Linked DNA regions of Sagittula stellata E-37. The protein of the gene in region 1 binds, or shares a complex with, the protein of each later gene. Links are inferred from orthologs where the notes say so. Each region holds a gene or a part of one and is shown on either strand. Other genes may lie near its edges. The genes, in order: meaB and scpA.

What was found.
Region 2: the proteins of meaB (region 1) and scpA are in contact, whole or in part, in a crystal structure (PDB 8DPB), measured with the Methylorubrum extorquens proteins. The link is inferred for Sagittula stellata E-37 from one-to-one orthologs. Residues at the interface, in SOR26638.1 of Methylorubrum extorquens: Arg20, Ala21, Ala24, Arg25, Thr28, Ser32, Arg33, Arg34, His37, Thr98, Gly99, Gly100, Ser101, Ile102, Leu103, Lys106, Thr107, Ala110, Ala113, Ile114, Asp115, Arg116, Ala118, Phe119, Ile120, Arg121, Pro122, Pro124; in SOR27001.1 of Methylorubrum extorquens: Glu577, Glu578, Asn579, Asp580, Gly581, Arg582, Arg583, Arg585, His596, Ala604, Ser605, Ala608, Asp609, Gly611, Phe612, Asp613, Val614, Asp615, Ile616, Gly617, Pro618, Leu619, Glu625, Arg628, Gln629, Val631, Glu632, Asn633, Asp634, Glu661.

What each region holds. Positions count from the first base shown.
Region 1 is NZ_CP155729.1:3,976,993-3,986,746, forward strand. The notes cover bases 1-2,854. They hold meaB (methylmalonyl Co-A mutase-associated GTPase MeaB), read right to left. Parts: upstream 1,982-2,854; coding sequence 1,019-1,981; downstream 1-1,018. Other genes in these bases: rpmB (50S ribosomal protein L28), read right to left, coding at 1-97; ABFK29_RS19010 (alpha/beta hydrolase), read right to left, coding at 231-1,022; ABFK29_RS19020 (hypothetical protein), read left to right, coding at 2,226-2,414; hrpB (ATP-dependent helicase HrpB), read left to right, coding at 2,441-2,854. In the rest of the region: more of hrpB, read left to right, coding at 2,855-4,918; ABFK29_RS19030 (hypothetical protein), read left to right, coding at 5,006-5,224; ABFK29_RS19035 (hypothetical protein), read left to right, coding at 5,322-5,516; argF (ornithine carbamoyltransferase), read right to left, coding at 5,565-6,491; ABFK29_RS19045 (aspartate aminotransferase family protein), read right to left, coding at 6,568-7,749; ABFK29_RS19050 (amidohydrolase), read right to left, coding at 7,966-9,102; tRNA pseudouridine(38-40) synthase TruA, read right to left, coding at 9,372-9,754. UniProt on the Escherichia coli protein: Binds and hydrolyzes GTP. Likely functions as a G-protein chaperone that assists AdoCbl cofactor delivery to the methylmalonyl-CoA mutase (MCM) ScpA and reactivation of the enzyme during catalysis.
Region 2 is NZ_CP155729.1:3,138,788-3,148,687, reverse strand. Bases 3,612-6,611 are described here. They hold scpA (methylmalonyl-CoA mutase), read left to right. Parts: upstream 3,612-4,040; coding sequence 4,041-6,182; downstream 6,183-6,611. Other genes in these bases: nhaA (Na+/H+ antiporter NhaA), read right to left, coding at 6,573-6,611; ABFK29_RS14905 (hypothetical protein), read left to right, coding at 3,612-4,078. In the rest of the region: ABFK29_RS14925 (acetyl-CoA carboxylase biotin carboxylase subunit), read left to right, coding at 1-1,314; ABFK29_RS14920 (hypothetical protein), read left to right, coding at 1,503-1,925; ABFK29_RS14915 (hypothetical protein), read left to right, coding at 2,013-2,528; ABFK29_RS14910 (DUF4174 domain-containing protein), read right to left, coding at 2,536-2,976; more of ABFK29_RS14905, read left to right, coding at 3,143-3,611; more of nhaA, read right to left, coding at 6,612-7,778; ABFK29_RS14890 (VOC family protein), read left to right, coding at 7,924-8,541; ABFK29_RS14885 (TerB family tellurite resistance protein), read left to right, coding at 8,812-9,495; ABFK29_RS14880 (endonuclease/exonuclease/phosphatase family protein), read left to right, coding at 9,503-9,900. UniProt on the Escherichia coli protein: Catalyzes the interconversion of succinyl-CoA and methylmalonyl-CoA. Could be part of a pathway that converts succinate to propionate.

The DNA.
Region 1 (9,754 bases):
GGTTCGGCAGGTAACGCCGCTTGGTCTTGTTGTTGGCATGGCTGACATTGTTGCCAACCATCGGGCCCTTACCGGTCAGTTCGCAAACACGCGACATCGTTTCGTCCTCATTGTCAGTCGGCCAGAGCCTTGCCAGCCCCAAACCGCGCCAATATCAAAGGGCGCCGCCCGTTTGAGGGAAGGCGCCCAGAATCTCGTTCTGCGGCTTCTAGGCATATGGAGCGGAGTCGTCAAGCCCTCTCGGTCAGGGCCTCTGCCTCGGCTTCGGCCCGTTGCGCCAGACCTTCGCGACCACGGTATCTGGCGATCTCGGCCAGGTGAAGCCAGTAGCTTTCGGACCGGCGCCGCACGTCGCGGTGCACCCTGCCGATTTCACGCGGATCGGCAAGCCCCTCGGCCAGATCGGTCTTCAGCCAGTCGAAACGCCCGCCTTGCCGGATCACCCGCGTCGCGGGGTGTCCGCCACACGGCAGCATGACCAGCGTCAGACGGGGGAAGAGTGCGCGAATCATCCGTCCGTGTTCGACGTCCATGCGCTTGAACGGGTCGACCAGCACCGCGCCGCGCATCTGCGTCCCGCGCCCCTCCAGCGTCCCGAGCGCCCCGTCCCAACCATCCGCCTCCCCCCGGTAGCGCCGGTCGAAGGGCACCACTTCCGGGTCGATCGACACCTGTGGAGAGATCGCCAGAATCCGGTCGATCCGAAGCGCGCGGGCAAAGCGCAGGGCGCCGTAGCCACCCATCGAGAACCCCATCGCAGCCACCTCGTCATAGCGTTCGACAAAGCGCGACAGGGCCGCTTCAAGCGCCTCGGTCTCGTCGTTGATGAACCAGTCGTTCTCGCGCGATTGGATGTGTAGATGCGCAAAGCTGCGGGTCACGAAGCCCATGACCGGGCGCGGCTCGTCGAAGGAACCCGGCGCGCCGACGCGTTGACGGAAACTGACGAACAGCTTCTTCCTCCGAGGCCGAAAGACCGTCGCCCTCAGACGGCCCCCATCGAACACCGGATGGGCCTTCATCGGTCCAGGTGGTCCTCCAGCATTTGCCGGGCGGCCAGACCCGGAGACAAGGTCCCCGCCGCGACCTGTGCCGCCAGGTCCGCCATAGCCTGCTTAGGCCCGGGGTCGCGCAGGCGTGCCAGCAGACCGTCGCGCACCTCCGCTTCGAACCAGAAACGCGCCTGCTCGGCGCGGCGTGCGTCGAAATGCCCGTTCTCTCGCCGCCAGTCCGCCAGTGCCGTCATCTCGTCCCAAGCGGCGTCCAGTCCGTTCCGTTCGATGGCAGAGACGGTCATTGCCTTGGGAAAGCCCTGCGGGTCCTGCGGCCGTTTCCTGAGCAGACGCAGCGCCCCGGCGTAGTCGGCACAAGTCCTGACGGCCTGCCTTTTCAGGTCGCCATCCGCCTTGTTGACCAGCAGGATGTCGGCCATCTCCATTATGCCGCGCTTCACGCCCTGCAATTCGTCTCCGCCCGCAGGGGCCAGCAACAGCAGGAAAAGGTCGCACATTTCGGCCACCATGGTTTCTGACTGGCCGACGCCGACCGTTTCGATCAGCACCACGTCGAACCCCGCCGCTTCGCAGAGGTCGATGGCTTCCCGCGTGCGGCGTGCGACGCCGCCCAGTTGGCTTTGCGCGGGCGACGGGCGGATGAATGCGTTGCGCTCGCGCGACAGCCGCTCCATCCGCGTCTTGTCGCCTAGAATCGAGCCGCCCGAGCGCGCGGAAGACGGGTCCACCGCCAGAACCGCCACCTTCAGGCCCTTCTCGATCAGCATCATTCCGAAGGCTTCGATGAAGGTCGATTTCCCGACACCGGGCGTGCCGGACAACCCAATTCGCAGCGCCTGCCGGTTGCATCCCGCAAGTTCGCCCAAAAGGTGAGACGTCGTTTCCCGATGCTCTTTACGGGAACTCTCGGCCATCGTGATCGCCTTCGCCAGGGCTCTGCGATCTCCGGCCAGCACAGAATCCTTCATGCTCTTGAGTTCGGCGCCCTGCCCGGCCTCTGTCACCTTCGTCACCTGTCGTCGCCTTTCTTCTGTTGTCCGTGCCGCCAAACGGCGATCTTTCCGAGACGGGATGCCCGGGCCGACCACATGCGCCGCAAAGCAAGTCGGCCGGCCTTCTGCATCTCGCACCGACCTCTCGTCGGCGGCGCCATCGCCACTCCGTCATCCGGCTTTTCCGACGAAATAAACCGAAACACCGCGCGGAGTGAACATGCCCGTTCCGCCCACCGTGAAAAAGCCGAATCGAATTGCAGACCGGGCCCGCATGGATCTGGCCCGCACGCCCGATTTCACCGACACCGCTCTCCATGCCGGCTTCCACCGCAAAAACCAGTGGTTCCTCGGTGACACCGGCAACGACACCGCGCTGGAAAGCACCGATGCCGCCTCTCTTGCCTGACCGGGCAGCGTGTGGATAAGGGGCACATGTCCCAGACCCTGCCCATCGACGACGCCCTGCCCGACCTGATCGCCGCCCTGCGCGCCCACGGACGGGCCGTGCTGCAGGCGCCGCCCGGTGCGGGCAAGACGACGCGGGTGCCGTTTGCCCTTCGCGATGCCGGGCTGACCGGTGGCCGAATCGTCATGCTCGAACCCCGCCGCCTCGCTGCCCGTGCCGCCGCGCAAAGGCTGGCAGAGCAGTTGGGGGAACAGCCGGGACAGACCGTCGGTTACCGGATGCGCGGCGAAAGCGCGGTCTCGAAAGACACCCGGATCGAGGTCGTGACAGAAGGCATCCTGACGCGGATGATCCAATCCGATCCGGAACTTGGCGGCATCGGCGCGGTGCTCTTCGACGAATTCCACGAACGCTCGCTCAACGCGGATCTGGGCCTCGCCTTGTGCCTCGAGATCGCGGGAGCCTTGCGCGACGACCTGCTCCTGCTGGTGATGTCCGCCACGCTCGACGCCGCCCCTGTGGCCGAACTGATGAATGCGCCCGTCGTGACCTCCGAAGGCCGCGCATTCCCGGTCGAACCTATCTGGCGCGACACCCCCGTGCCGAAACAGACCCGCTTCGACGCCGCAATGGCCGACCTGATCGTCAAGGCCCATACCGAGACCGAGGGCGGCATCCTCGCTTTCCTGCCTGGCGAGGGCGAGATCCGCCGCACGCAGGCACTTCTGAAAGACCGACTGCCCGCCGGCACACACGTCCGCCCCTTGTTCGGTGCCATGGACCTGAAGGACCAGCGCGCCGCGATCCGGCCGGAAACGGATGGACGCAAGCTGGTTCTCGCCACGTCCATCGCCGAAACGTCGCTGACCATCGAGGACATCCGCGTCGTCGTCGACGGCGGCAAGGCGCGGCGGGCGCGCTTCGATCCCGGCTCGGGCATGTCGCGGCTGGTGACGGAGCGGGTGACCCGGGCAGAAGCCACACAGCGCGCCGGGCGCGCCGGGCGTGTCGCCCCGGGCACCGCCTACAAGCTTTGGACGAAGGGTGAGGAAGGGGCGCTAAGTCCCTTCCCACCAGCGGAAATCGAAGCCGCCGACCTGTCGTCTCTGGTGCTGGAGCTCGCGCTCTGGGGAGCAGAGGATCTGCCGTTCCTGACGCAACCGCCGCCCGGCGCCCTGTCGGAGGCGCGCGCGTTGCTCGAAATGCTGGGCGCCTTGGACTCTGAGGGCCGGATCAAGGCGCACGGACGACAGTTGTCCACATTTCCGCTGCATCCCCGGCTTGCCCATATGCTCCAAACCTGTGGTGCACAGGCAGCCGAATTGGCCGCACTCTTGTCGGATCGCGATCCACTCACAGGAGCATCCACAGACTTGTCCCTTCGGCTCGAGGCGCTGGCCGATCCGAAACGCTTTCAGGAGACCCGCGCCATCGGCCTGCGACGCCCCGCGCTCGACCGCATCCGACAGGAGGCGAAGCGCCTGATAAAGAGCACGAGGATAAGTGCCAAACGGGCTGGCACATCAGGGAAATCCGACGATGTGGAAAGGCGTTGGTCGGCAGCCGAAATGGCCGCACTCGCTTATCCGGACCGCATCGGCCTCAGACGCAAGGGCGACGCGCCGCGTTTCCAGTTGTCGGGCGGAAAGGGCGCTGTGATGGACGAGGCCGATCCTTTGGCCGTCGAACGGCTGATCGTGGTCACCGATACGGACGGAAACCCGCGCGAAGCGAAGATCCGTCAGGCCATCGCCATTTCCCTGTCGGAAGTGCGCGCGCTTTTTGCTGACGGCATCGGCTGGGTCGACACCTGCGCATGGTCAAAACGTGAACGTCGCGTGATCGCCCGCCGCCAGGAACGGCTGGGTGCCATCGCGCTGGACGACCGCGTCTGGAAGGACGCCGCCACAGATGCGATATCCCGGGCGATGCTGGACGGCGTCCGGGACCTCGGCCTTTCACTATCCGGACCTGTCCACAGGTTCCTTGCCCGCGTGGCGCTGGCCCGCGAAGCCGGACACGATCTGCCGGACATGACGCCAGGGGCCTTGATGGAGAACCTCGAAGACTGGCTATTGCCGTACCTTGGGGGCGTGAAGACAGCGGACGACTGGAAACGGTTCGACCTGCTCCCCGCGCTGCGTGCACGGCTGGACTGGGGCCAGATGCAGGCTCTGGACAGCGCGGTGCCCGCGCATTTCATGACGCCCCTGGGACGGCAGATCCCCATCGACTACTCCGGCGATCACCCGGAAATCTCGCTCAGGCTGCAGGAGATGTTCGGCCAGACGACCCATCCGATGGTCGGGCGCACACCGTTGAAAGTCACGCTGCTGTCGCCGGCCCAACGCCCGGTGCAGACCACCATGGACCTGCCCGGCTTCTGGTCCGGCTCCTACGCCGACGTCCGAAAAGAGATGCGCGCGCGTTATCCCCGCCATCCCTGGCCGGAGGACCCCACGGAAGCCGACCCCACGCTGCGCGCCAAACCGCGCGGGACGTGAAAACGCCGCGCCGGTGTCACAAAGACTTTGGATAGCGTTAAACGCTGCATCGCCAAGTGCCTGTCGCAGATCGCGAAAGGACATGACATGTCGATGCAAGCCCCCGCACCGCCGGGATCGCACCCTGGGCCAGCGCTCCGCCGGTTCGCACCGGAGCCACACCTGCGCGCGGGGCACCAACTGCGCCCGGTGCATCGCACCCGGACCACCGACCTTGACCTGCTGATCGTCCGGGCGATGATCATCGTCTTCGTGGCGGTGGTCTGGCTGGTCGCGGTCGCTTGGGCAGCGGAGCAGTTGTACTGACGGACCTGATACGCCGCCGTGGCAGGAAGGACACTCAGGGAAAATTAACCACGGCAGAGTAACGTCCTGGCAACGAACACAGAGTGACGAGACTGCCTTGACCGATTCCGCGCCCGATCCAGCCGATGTGCCACGCCGCATCAGCGCCACCGCCCCCTTCGTCGCCTATCGTGGACCACGAAAGTGGGAGGACCGGCACCCGGCGCAGCCGCTGATCTGGGCGCTGGTCTGGACAATCGTCCCCGCCTTCTGGGTCGGCAGCATCTACTGGCTGGCGCAGGCGCTTTTCTGAGGCAGGGTGCAGAATCTGCACCCTACGGCACGTTTCGCAGGCGGCGGATCAGCTTTCCACGCACCAGCGCATGATCGCTTTCTGGGCATGCAGGCGGTTCTCCGCCTCGTCCCAGATGACCGAATGCGGGCCGTCCATGATCTCGGAGGTGACCTCTTCCTCGCGGTGCGCCGGCAGGCAGTGCATGAAGAGCGCGTCCTCCTTGGCCTGCGCCATGAGTGCCGCGTTCACCTGATAGGGCCGGAGCATGTTGTGCCGCCGCTCGCGCGCGCTTTGCGCGTCGTGCATCGACACCCATGTATCCGCGACCACAAGGTCGGCGCCCTCCACCGCCTTTGCCGGGTCACGCTCGATGGTGACCTTGCTGCCCTGCTGGCGCGCCCAGCCGACGAATTCCGGCTCCGGATCGAGTTGCACGGGTCCCGAGAAGGTCAGGTCGAAGCCGAACTGGCCCGCGGCATGCAGAAAGGAGGCGCAAACGTTGTTGCCATCGCCGCACCAGACCACCTTCTTGCCGGCGATGGGGCCGCGATGCTCTTCGAAGGTCATCACGTCGGCCATGATCTGGCAGGGATGGGTGCGGTCGGTCAGCCCGTTGATGACGGGGACCGAGGCGTATTCCGCCATCTCTTCCAGCACGGATTCGTCGAAGGTCCGGATCATGATCATGTCGACATAGCGCGACATGACACGGGCCGTGTCGGCGATGGTTTCGCCGTGGCCGAGCTGCATGTCCGAGCCCGAGAGCACCATGGTCTGCCCGCCCATCTGCCGCACGCCCACGTCGAAGGAGGTGCGCGTCCGGGTCGAGGGCTTTTCGAAGATCAGCGCCACCATGCGGTTCTTGAGCGGCAGCTCGTCGTCGGGTTCGACCTTGGGCTTGCCCTTGCGCGCGTCCTTCACGGCCCGGGCGTTGTCGATGATGCCCCTGAGGGCGGTCTTGTCGGTCTTGTGGATATCGAGGAAGTGGTTCATCGGTCGGGTTCTTTGCGCTTGCGGAGGAACCGGGGCTCTGCCCCGGACCCCGAGGGTATTGTTGCCAAGATGAAGATCAGGCGGCTTCGACAGCGGTTGCGGCCTTGTCGAGGCGGGCGAGCGCCTCGGCGATTTCCGCCTCTGTGATGTTGAGCGGCGGCAGAAGGCGCACGACGTTGTCGGCGGCGGGGACAGTGATGACCTCGGCGGCGTAGCCTGCCTTGACCACGTCGGCGGCAGCGGCTTTGGGCGTGCACTTGAGACCCAGCATCAGACCCATGCCGCGCACCTCCTCGAAGGTGTCGGGATGCGCGGCGACGAGGCCTTCGAGCTTCTGGCGGAGGAGGCCCGCGCTTGCGTTCACGCTGTCGAGGAAGGCCGGATCGGAGATGCGGTCGATCACCGCCTTGCCCACGGCGCAGCCCAGCGGGTTGCCGCCGTATGTGGAACCGTGGGTGCCCGCGACCATGCCGCTGGCCGCCTCTTCGGTGGCCAGCACCGCGCCCAGCGGGAAGCCGCCGCCAATGCCTTTCGCGACCATCATGATGTCCGGGGTCACGCCCGCCCATTCATGCGCGAACAGCCGCCCGGTCCGGCCGACGCCGCACTGCACCTCGTCGAGGATCAGCAGGATGCCCTTTTCATCGCAGAGCTTGCGCAGGCCCTTCAGGCACTGGTCGGGCAGCGGGCGGATGCCGCCTTCGCCCTGCACCGGTTCGATCAGAATCGCGGCGGTCCTGTCGGTGATGGCCTCGTTCAGCGCGTCGTGGTCGCCCCAGTCGAGGTGCACGAAGCCGTCGAGCACCGGGCCGAAACCCTTGACCATCTTCTCGGACCCGGAGGCCGCGATGGCTGCAGAGGACCGGCCATGGAAGCAGCCGGAGAAGGTCAGGATCTCGATCTTCTCCTTCTCGCCCTTCTCGTACCAGTACTTGCGAGCCATCTTGACCGCCAGTTCGCAGGCCTCCGTACCCGAGTTGGTGAAGAACACCGTGTCGGCGAAGGTGACTTCGACCAGCTTGCCGGCCAGCGCCTGCTGTTGCGGGATCTCGTAGAGGTTCGACACGTGCCAGAGCTTGGACGCCTGTTCGGTCAGCGCGGCTGTGAGATCGGGGTTCGCATGGCCCAGGGCGTTCACCGCGATGCCGCTGCCGAGATCGAGGAATCGGCGCCCGTCCTCCTCGATCAGCCAAGCGCCCTCGCCCTTCACGAAGTGCAGGGGCGCGCGGTTGTAGGTCGGCAGAACGGAAGGGATCATGGCTCATGTCCTCTGGGAAATAGAGGTCCGATTGGTGGCAAGCCCTCGGGCTTTAGTCAAGTCGGACCGGTTCTGGGGAAAGTGACGCAGGATGACAGGCGCGCCGGACAGGCACGCAGGGAGAGCTCAGGCTCGTCGGATCATCGCAGTTTGCATCATGGCGCGTCTTTGACCGGTTCCGGGGCGGAAAGCAAGCGGTTTGCAAGGACCGCGTCTTCAAAGCGCAGCGAAACCGGCGACGGCGCGCAGAAAGATGTCGGCACCGGCCCCGATCAGGGCATCGTGGAAGTCGTAGTCCGGGGCGTGCAGCGGCGGACAGGTTTCGCCCGCCCCGAGGAAGAACATCGCCGCCGGCATGTTCGCGCCGAAGCGGCCGAAGTCCTCGGAAGCACGCATCGGCATGCCCTCGGACACGCGCCTGCAGCCCCGGGTGGCACGCTCCAGCACGGCGACGGCCTCGGGGGCGTTCACGCAATGGCCGAAGGCCTCGTGCACCGCGATCTCCGCCGTCAGTCCGGTGGCGGCTTTTGCGACTTGCGCGCGGGCCTCATCCTCGAGCGCGGCCATGCGGTCGTCGAGGAGGGTACGCAGGGTGACCATGATCTCGGCCTCACCCGGTGCCACGCCGAAGGCCGGGACGCCCAACCGGGCATGGGTCACGGTCGCCAGCCGGAAATCCGGGTGTTCGGTCGGCAGATCGCGGGTCAGCGCGCCGAAGTCGGCGATCAGCCGGGCCAGAGCCAGGCCGGGAGACACCCCCTTCTCCGGCTCGGATGCGTGCGCCGTGCGCCCCGAAAGCCTTACGCGCAGCCCGCGCGAGGCACAGTTGACCGGCCCCTCCTTCAGTGCAACCGCGCCCAATGGCAGGCCGGGCATGTTGTGCAGGGAAATGGCCATGTCCGCGCCGAGCGTGCCGAAGCGGTGGTCCCCGATCACCGCGCGGGCGCCCTGCCCTGTCTCTTCGGCGGGCTGAAAGAGCAGGATCACGCGGGTGTCGGGCGGCTGCCGCGACAGGACGCGGGCCACGGCGTAGAGCGTCGCCATATGCCCGTCGTGACCGCATAGATGCGCCACGCCCGCGCGTTCGGATCGCCACGCGGGGTGTCCGGTCTCGACAATGGGCAGTGCGTCAAGCTCGCAACGGATCAAGAGGCCCCGGTCGCCCGTGCCGAAGGTCGCGGCAACGCCGGTGCCGCCAAGGCCAGTGATCAACGTGGCGGGGTTCAGGGCCGTGAGATGTCGGACGATGATCGCGGCGGTGGCGTCCTCCTCGCCCGAGAGATCGGGGGCGCGGTGCAGGTTGTGCCGCAGGTGCCGCGCGGCGGCGATGTCCTCTTCCGTGACGCCTGTCATGGCTGTTCTCCCCGATGCCCTGTTGTGCGTCATCCCATCACGGCGGGCGCGCGGGTGCAATAACTGCAGCCTTTGGCGCGCTTGCGGCATAACCCGCCCCGGAACCGGATCAGCGCCGGTCAGGCGGCGCTCCCCAGCCCGGCCGACAGCGCCAGCGGATGCAGCAGGAAAAGGACGTGCAATTGGCCAGGCCTCCGAGACCTGCACGGCAGGCTGGGCAGACGTGTTTGACAGGCGGTCGATCCACGCACTCTCCGCAGGTGGCGCGATCACCCCCCGAACGGGTCCTCCGGATAACCGACACCCGTCAGGTACAACCCCTGCGGCGGGCAGACCGGCCCGCAAGCCGCACGGTCGCGCGCCTCCAGAGCCGCGCCCACACGGTCCGGCGCCCAGGCCCCGGCACCGACCCGTTCCAGCGTGCCGACGAAAGAGCGCACCTGATTATGCAGGAAAGACCGCGCGCGCAACGAGAACCACACCTCTGGCCCTGCGGGGCCGTCGACCGCCTTGATCTCCAGCGAATCAAGCGTCTTCACCGGCGATTTCGCCTGGCACATCACCGACCGGAAGGTGGTGAAATCGTGCCGTCCCACAAGGTGGGCCGCGCCTTCGCGCATCGCCGTCACGTCGAGCGGGTGCATGACCCGCC
Region 2 (9,900 bases), 830 kb from region 1 along the record:
TCGATCCAGCGCCGCAACCAGAAGGTCGTCGAAGAAGCGCCGAGCCCCTTCCTGGATGCCGAGACCCGCAAGGCGATGGGCGAACAGTCCGTCGCGCTGGCCAAGGCGGTGGGCTATACCTCTGCCGGGACGGTCGAATTCATCGTCGATGGCGAAAAGAACTTCTACTTCCTTGAAATGAACACCCGCCTTCAGGTGGAGCACCCGGTGACCGAGCTCATCACCGGTGTCGATCTGGTCGAGCAGATGATCCGCGTTGCCAATGGCGAACCGCTGTCGATCACCCAGGACGACGTGAAGATCAACGGCTGGGCCATCGAGAACCGCCTTTACGCCGAGGACCCGTACCGGGGCTTCCTGCCCTCCATCGGGCGGCTGACCCGCTACCGTCCCCCGGCGGAGGGCGAACTGGGCGAGGGGATCGTGCGCAACGACACCGGCGTCTTCGAAGGCGGCGAGATCTCCATGTATTACGACCCGATGATTGCGAAGCTCTGCACCTGGGGCCCGACCCGGGGGGCCGCAATCGAAGTCATGCGCAACGCACTCGACAGTTTCGAGGTCGAGGGCATCGGTCACAACCTGCCGTTCGTGGCCGCCGTGATGGATCATCCGAAGTTCATCTCGGGCGACATGACCACCGCCTTCATTGCCGAGGAATATCCCGAAGGTTTCGAAGGCGTGGCGCTGAGCGAGGCGCAGCTCAAGCACGTGGCCGCTGCCGCGGCCGCGATGAACCGGGTGGCAGAGATCCGGCGCACGCGTGTGACCGGGCGCCTCGGCAACCACGAACGCCGTGTCGGGTCCGAATGGAACGTGACACTGCAGGATACCTCCTTCGACATGACCGTGGACGCCGACCAGAAAGGCGCGACCATTGCCTTTGCCGATGGCGAAACGATGCGGGTGGAAGGCGACTGGACGCCCGGCGACAGTCTTGCACGGATGACCGTGGACGGCACGCCGCTGGTCCTGAAGGTGGACAAGATCACCCAGGGCTTCCGCCTGCGCACCCGTGGCGCCGACCTGAAGGTGCATGTCCGCAGCCCGCGCCAGGCCGAACTGGCCCGGCTGATGCCGGAGAAACTCCCGCCCGACACCTCCAAGCTGCTGCTTTGCCCGATGCCCGGCCTGATCGTGAAGATCGACGTGGAGGAAGGACAAGAAGTGCAGGAGGGGCAGGCGCTCTGCACGGTCGAGGCGATGAAGATGGAGAACATCCTGCGCGCCGAGAAGAAGGGCGTCGTGTCCAGGATCAACGCGGGCCCGGGCGACAGCCTGAAGGTCGACGACGTGATCATGGAATTCGAGTGAGACCATGGCGGCAGGGGGTTTGCACGGCTGGGCAGACAGGCGTCGGACAGGTGTCCGGCGGCTGTTCCCGCGCCGGCTGCCCACTGCCGCCGGCCCTGTCGGTGCGCGCAGTGCTTTTGCACCCGTGACCTCCGGGTGTTTTCCGGTCTATTCTCTGTTCGAGACGGGAACGAGCGGGGACAAGGGCGATGATGCGACGCGTCGCAGCGATATGGCTGATGCACAGCCTGGCCTTTCTGGCCGGGCTGATCGTGTCGGGTGTTGTCGCCGTGGGTCTCTGGGCCGTCGTTCCGGGGACGGTGCCGACGTGGATGCTGTTCGGCATGGCGCTTTCGGTCTCCATCGTGGCGGTCGGCGCGGGCTACGGGCTGTACCTGACGCTGGTCGGGCTGCTTCTGGACGTGGATCTGGGCTGGGCCTACTACCTTCTGGGGCCGGTCATCGTGCTGGTGGTCATGACGCTGGTGTTCCTGGGCGTCTATTGGCACATCCTGACCGTAGGGCAGGGCAGCCTTGCGGGATACGTGGCGCTCTTCCTGATCGGCGGGGCCATCCTGACCCGTCGCGCCGCGGGAACTCTGCCGCTGACGGAGGCCGAGGAAGACGCCTGACCGGCGCGCCCCGCCTCGGCGAAACGAAGTCTCAAGACCTTGCGCTTACCCTCCCGGACCGAAGGGAACGGCCGGAGGCGGGACATCATGCGCATTGCGAAGCACGTTGTGCTTGTCCTGTCCGCGCTGCTTGTCCTGACGTCCTGCATTCCCCTCGACAAGGAGGAGGAGGTCCGCGCCGAACTTGCCGGTCTCGTCTACCTTGCGCAGACCCGGCGCTTCACGTCGAAGCCCACGTGCACGGCGGCGATCTTCGATCTGGCCTCGTCCTCGGTGCGCAGCCATCGGGTGCGGATCGTCTCGGACGTGCGGGCCGGTCTGCGGCTGGTGAAGGCCGGGCGCGTGGTGGCCTTCGACGTGCCGGGGGCCAATCCCAACGTCGTCTCCGAACAACTGATGTCCATCAGTCTGGAGGAGGGCATGGGCCTGCTGTCCAGTTTCATAGGGCCGTCGATGGCCTGTATGGACGACCAGTTCCAAGTGGATGCCTACTACGCGTTGATGTCGGACCAGAGCCTGACGATCTACGATCCGACGAACAACGCGATGATGCTGCTGCATCGGGAAGCGCGCCTGCTGTTCTTCCTGCGCGGCAACGTCTGACGACGGCTCAGAAGCCCTTCAGCTCATCCTGCCGAAGCGGCAGCTTGTCGATGGAGCGGGAGATCTCCCGTACCGACCACGGGCGCGGCTTGCGGGTGACGATGGTGCCGTCCTTTGCCATGACCACCAGCATGAACCCGCGTGGGCGCAGGGCCTTACGGACAGAGGTCATCGCCTGCGGATCGCTGTCCGCGATGATGACCACGTCGCGCTCGTCAAGCGCGGTGTACCGGTCGGTCAGCAGTTCGATCTGTTCCTGGAACCTCGGATCGGCGGCATTGTCGGCAAAGACCACGACGGGCCGCTTGATCCACAGCCAGTCCGACAGAGAGGTGTCGGCGGCGTCCAGCACGATGGGCCTGTCGGCATCGTTATCGGCGGCCCATGCCGGGGTCAGCGCGGCTGCCCCGAGGCAGAGAATGGCAGTCAGGCGAAAAATCCAGCGCATACCACAAGATATATGTCGCTCCGCGCGTCCTGCACAGGCCACATGCACCTCAGCCCGCGAAAATTTTACCTTTAACCGCATTGTCACCGGCCGGGGCGCAAGCTCTGCCGTTGCAAGAACCGTGCGCGCATCGGCTGCGTCCGGGCGCTCCGGGACCGTGACGACCATGCAGATCATTCTCCACCTCGGCGCGCACCGCGCCGCCACCACCAGCTTTCAGGCCTACCTGCGCGCCCACCGTGCCGACCTCGAGGCGCGCAGGCTGGGATTCTGGGGGCCGTGGCGCACACGCAAGGGGCTTTTGCACGGAGTGGCGGAGGCGCCGGAAAGCCCGGCACAGGCGCGCCGCGCCACCGGGCGCGTGCGCCTCGCGCTGGAAGGGGCCCGCAAGACCGGCACGGCGCGGCTTGTCGTCAGTGACGAGAACATGCTTGGTATGCCGCGCCGGTGCCTGCGCCGGGCCACCCTGTATCCCGGTGCCGGAGAACGGGTCGCCCGGCTGGCGAAGGCCTTTGGCCACGTCAACACGATCTGTCTGCAGGTGCGCGCGCTCGATGCCTGGTGGGCGTCGCTCATCGGCCACCTCATCCCGCGCGGGGCACCGGCCCCGTCGGAGGAGACGCTCGCCCGCATTGCCGCCAACCCGCGAAGCTGGCGCGAACTCGTCACCGAACTGGCCTGCGCCTGTCCGGAGGCAGAGATCCTCGTCACTCCGTTCGAAGCGTTCTGCGATCGTCCCGACCGCCTGCTGACGGTCATGAGCGGGCTGACCCATCTGCCCGTCGCCCGACCGGGCGCGTTCTGGCGCAACCGCCACCTCGACCTGAGCGGCCTGCGCACGACACTTTCGGACCGGGGCGAAGATCCCGGCCACATGCCGGAGGGAGAGGGCCGCTACATGCCCTTCACAGACGGCCAGCGCGCCTGCCTGCGCGAGGCCTACGCCGACGATCTGTTCTGGCTCGAAGCCGGGGCGGACGGGCTCGCAACATTGAAAGCCGACCCGGACCCGGGCCGCCGCAGGCTGACCCTGGCGGCGGGTCTGAAAGAGAGAGGACACACACATGACGGATCTGCCCGAAGACTGGCGCGCGACCGCTGAAAAGGAACTGCGCGGCAAGGCTGTCGACGACCTGACCTGGGACACGCTAGAAGGCATCCCTGTCAAGCCGCTCTACACCGCCGCCGACACCGAGGGCCTGCCGCACATGGGCAGCCTTCCGGGGCAGGAGCCCTTCACCCGTGGCGTGAAGGCGACGATGTACGCGGGCCGTCCCTGGACGATCCGCCAGTACGCCGGGTTCTCCACCGCCGAGGAATCGAACAACTTCTACCGCAAGGCGTTGGCCGCCGGGCAGCAGGGTGTGTCCGTCGCCTTCGACCTTGCAACGCACCGCGGCTACGACAGCGATCACCCGCGCGTGGTGGGGGATGTGGGCAAGGCAGGGGTCGCCATCGACAGCGTCGAGGACATGAAGATCCTGTTCGACGGCATTCCGCTCGACAAGGTGTCCGTGTCGATGACGATGAACGGCGCGGTGATCCCGGTTCTGGCGAACTTTATCGTCACCGGCGAAGAGCAGGGCCATGACAGGTCCGTGCTGTCCGGGACCATCCAGAACGACATCCTGAAGGAGTTCATGGTCCGCAACACGTATATCTATCCGCCCGCGCCGTCGATGCGCATCATCTCGGATATCATAGCGTATACATCGGATTACATGCCGAAGTTCAACTCGATCTCGATTTCCGGCTATCACATGCAGGAAGCGGGCGCGAACCTCGTCCAAGAGCTGGCCTTCACCCTCGCCGACGGCAAGGAGTACGTGAAGACCGCCATGGAAGCCGGTATGGACATTGACAAATTCGCCGGCCGTCTGTCCTTCTTCTTCGCCATTGGCAAGAACTTCTTCATGGAAGTGGCCAAGCTGCGCGCCGCGCGACTGCTGTGGCACCGCATCATGACGGAACTCGGGGCGCAGAACCCCCGGTCGAAGATGCTGCGCACCCATTGCCAGACCTCCGGCGTGTCGCTGGCAGAGCAGGACCCCTATAACAATGTCATTCGCACGGCTTATGAGGCGATGTCGGCGGTCCTTGGCGGCACCCAGTCGCTGCACACCAACGCACTCGACGAAGCCATTGCCTTGCCGACGGAATTCTCCGCCCGCATCGCGCGCAACACGCAGCTTGTGCTGCAGGAGGAAACCGGCGTCACAAAGGTCGTCGATCCGCTGGCGGGGTCCTACTACGTCGAGAGCCTGACCAACGAGCTGGCCGAACGGGCCTGGGCGTTGATCGAGGAAGTGGACGAGATGGGCGGCATGACCCGCGCCGTCGAATCCGGGATGCCGAAGCTCCGGATCGAAGAGACGGCGGCCCGCCGTCAGGCCGATATCGACCGCGGCACCGACGTGATCGTCGGCGTCAACAAGTACCGGCTGGAGAAGGAGGACGACCTCGACATCCTCGACATCGACAACGCCAAGGTGCGCGAGAGCCAGGTCGCCCGACTGGAGAAGATCCGTTCCACGCGCGACGAGGCGGCTTGCACCGCGGCGCTCGAAGAACTGACCCGCCGTGCGAAAGAGGGCGGCAACCTGCTTGATGCCGCGGTCGAAGCGGCCCGCGCGCGTGCCACCGTAGGAGAGATCAGCATGGCGATGGAAAAGGAATTCGGCCGGCACCGGGCAGAGGTGAAGACCCTCGCCGGTGTGTACGGCGCGGCCTACGAGGGCGACGAGGGCTTTGCCGCCATCCAGAAATCGGTGGAGCAGTTCGCCGAGGACGAAGGCCGCCGCCCGCGCATGCTGGTGGTCAAGATGGGGCAGGACGGTCACGACCGCGGCGCCAAGGTCATCGCGACGGCCTTTGCCGATATCGGGTTCGACGTCGACGTGGGACCGCTGTTCCAGACCCCGGAAGAGGCCGCTCAGGACGCCATCGACAACGATGTGCACGTGGTCGGCATCTCCAGCCAGGCCGCCGGTCACAAGACCCTGGCCCCGCAACTGGTCAAGGCGCTGCAGGCCGAAGGCGCGGGCGACATCATCGTGATCTGCGGCGGTGTCATCCCGCACCAGGACTACGAATTCCTGAAAAATGCAGGGGTGAAAGCGATCTTCGGTCCCGGCACCAACATTCCCGAAGCGGCGCAGGACATTCTGCGGCTGATCCGTCTGGCGCGCTCCGACGCGGCGGCCTGATCCCCTTCGCGCGTCCCCTGGACAGGGGGCGCGCATCGCCGGGGCCAAGGTCATACCGGCGGGTGTAGCGGTCCGCCTTGCCGGTCGTTTGCTCCGAATTCAGGCCCGCGCAAACCGGCGACTGCGCCCATCTGCCGGACGTTTCCGCTGATTTCGTACCTCATTACGGTGCTCGACAGGATGATGCGCGAAGACAATTTGGCGCCTCAAGACGTCAGCGAAACATTGGCGGTATCAAAAAAAGACGCCTGCGCGTCAGCGCAATGGCGGCTTAGGTAGCCGCCCCAATTTCGCGGAACTGGGCAGATCATGGCCCGGTCCAAGGCCGTCTGTTTGACGAAAACGTCAGATCGGGGCCGACCTGTAGCGGACGGCCCCGATCGTGATGGTTCAGGCTGCGGTCGCGTTTGACTCGCTCTCGGCCTTGCCGGCCTGATCTTCCTTGCTGGTCGACATGCGCAGAGCGATGTAGCCGATGATGCCCGAGATAAGCGATCCGCTCAGCACGCCGATGCGCACTTCGTTCATCAGCGCCGGATCGGAGAAACTCAGCGAGCCGATAAAGAGCGACATGGTAAAGCCGATCCCGGCGAGGCAGGCGATGCCGTAGATCTGCGCCCAGTTGGCGCCGTAGGGCATCCGGGCCAGACCCATCTTCACCATCAGGAAGGCCACGCCGAAGACACCCACCTGCTTGCCGATGATCAGGCCAAGCGCGATGCCAAGCGGCAGCGGAGCCAGCACCTGGTTCAGTTCCATGCCCGCCAGCACAACGCCCGCGTTGGCAAAAGCGAAGACCGGAATGATGAGGTAGAGAACATAGGGGGACAGGCCGTGCTCAAGGGAGTGCAGGGGAGACTTGCCCCACTTGTCCTTGAGCGGGATGAAGAAGGCGGTGACCACACCGGCCAGCGTCGCATGAACGCCCGACTTCAGCACCAGCACCCACAGCACCACACCCAGAAGCAGGATCGGGGCCACACGGTGCACGCGCTGGCGGTTCAGATACCACATGGCTGCCATTGGGATCAGCGCCATCAGCAGGTAGTTGACCTTCAATTCGGCGGTGTAGAACAGGGCGATGATGATGATCGCGCCCATATCGTCAAGGATCGCCAGCGTCAGCAGGAAGACCTTCAAAGAGGCCGGAACCCGGTCGCCGACCAGCGCCAGAACGCCCAGGGCAAAGGCAATGTCGGTCGCCGCCGGGATGGCCCAACCGTTGACCGTTTCAGTGTTGCCCCAGTTGAAGACGAGGTAGACGACGGCCGGAAGCACCATACCGCCCACGGCGGCCATGCCCGGAAGGACGACGTCAGACGGGTTCTTCAGCTTGCCTTCCAGAAGTTCGCGTTTCAGCTCAAGGCCGATCAGGAAGAAGAAGATCGCCATGAGCCCGTCGTTGATCCACAGGATCAGCGGCTTTTCCAGGCCTTCGCCGTTGATGGTTACGCTGAAGTAGCTGCCGAGAAAGTTGTCATACAGGATATCGAGCCCGGAATTGGCCACCACCATGGCCAGGACCGCTGAAAGTATGAGGAGGATGCCCCCCGAAGCTTCGTGACTGAAAAACTTGTCCAGAGCGCGTAGCAGCATCCTATATTTCCCTCATGTAAAGATTATAGATTCAGTCATATTTGGGGCGTTTGCCTGAGCTTTCAACGCGGAACCGGTCGTTTTTCCGCTTTGCAGCATGGATTTGCGCGTCTATCGTGCTGCGACTGCACGGAATTCACACTCAATGGTGACGCTGACCCTCGATCATATCGCCGTTCTGGGCGAAACGCTCGCCGAAGCGATCGCGCATGTCGAAGGTGCGCTCGGGCTGCCCATGTCCTCGGGCGGGGTGCATCCGCGTTTCGGCACGCACAACCAGCTCGTCGGGCTGGACCCGGAACTCTACATCGAGGCGATTGCCATTGATCCGTCCGCCTCCGCGCCGCCAGACGCGCGCTGGTTCGGCCTTGACGAGTTCGCGGGTGAGGCACGGCTGGACAAGTGGATCTGCGCCGTCTCCGACATCCACGCGGCCATCGCGGCGCTTCCCATGGCCGGGCGGGCCGTGGAACTGAGTCGCGGCAAACTGTCATGGACCATGGCGGTGCCCGAAGACGGGCGCCTGCCGTTCGACGGTCTTTTTCCGGCCCTGATCCAGTGGCATTCGGCTGTGCCGCCGGGGCGCTCGTTGCCCGCATCCGGCGCGGCGCTGACCGAACTGACGGTTACACATCCCGACGCCGCCGCCCTGAGCGACCTGCTCGCTCCGTATCTGGATGCGCCGCAAGTCCGGTTTCAGCATGGGCCTGCCGGCCTGGCTGCAGCGATCCGGCAAGCGGACGCGGACATCGTCCTGGCATGATCGTGCGGACCAAATAGCCCGCGCGCGTCGCTCGCCCTGACCGCGCGTTGATGGCGGCGACTGATCGCGCTTTATACGCGGATGGCGTGCACAGACGATGCCTCGGTAAATCGGGCGCCGATCCCGGCGGTGCTGCCAACCATGATTGCCCCGCCGCGCTCCTTTCGCAGGTGCGCCTCGGGGCCGGCGGATGGATGGATTTCGTGCTTATGCAGAAAATTCTGTATTTCCTGCCCTGACAGTTTCGCTGCATCGCGGTAAAATGCCGGCATGTCGATCTGGACCCGCATCACCCAGGCGCTTTCTGCGCTGACCTCCGGCGAAACGCTTGGCGCGCTGTTCGACCGCCTGCGCACGCCGCCTGAGCGTTCCGTGGCGTTCACCATCGCCGTGATCGCCCTGTCGGCAAAGATGGCCAAGGCCGACGGCCTCGTCACCCGCGCCGAGGTCACCGCCTTCCGCGAGGTCTTTCATATCCCGGCCGAGGAAGAGGGCAACGCCGCCCGCGTCTTCAACCTTGCCCGGCAGGATGTTGCAGGTTTCGAGGAATACGCCCGCCGCATCTCCACCATGTTCGGCGAAAACCGCGAGGCGTTGTGCGACCTGATGGAAGGGTTGTTCCATATCGCGATGGCGGACGGCCAGTATCACCCGGCAGAGGACGCCTTCCTGACCCGTGTGTCCGAGATCTTCGGCATGTCGGAAAACCGCTTCCGGTCCATGCGCGGCCGTCTTGTGCCGGACGCGGTGCCCGATCCCTACGATGTGCTGGGCGTCACGCCCGATATGGACCTGCGCGAAATCCGCAAGCATTGGCGGCAACTCGTGCGCGACAGCCACCCGGACGTGATGATCGCGCGCGGTGTGCCCGAAGAGGCGGTCAAGATCGCCGAAAAGCGCATGGCCGCGATCAACCGCGCGTGGGATGAGATCTCCGCCCGCGAAACCGCCTGACCCCGGCTTGCGCTTTGCCACCTACAACGTCGAGTGGTTCGATGCGTTGTTCGACGATCGCGGCCACCTGATTGCCGACGATGGCTGGTCAGGGCGCCGCGATGTGACACGCCGCGCGCAGGCAGAGGCACTGGGCACCGTTTTCAAAGTGCTCGACGCCGATGCGGTCATGGTGATCGAGGCACCGGACACCGGCAGCCGCCGCTCCACCACCCGCGCATTGACGGCCTTTGCGCAGGCATTCGACCTGCGCACGTCGGCCACGATCACCGGCTTCACCAACGACACGCAGCAGGAAATCGCGCTGCTCTACGACCCGGCGCGCCTGACCGTCCGGCACGACCCGAAGGCCACGCCTGGCGCGCCGGGCTTTGACACGGAGTTCCGCATCGACCTCGATGTCGA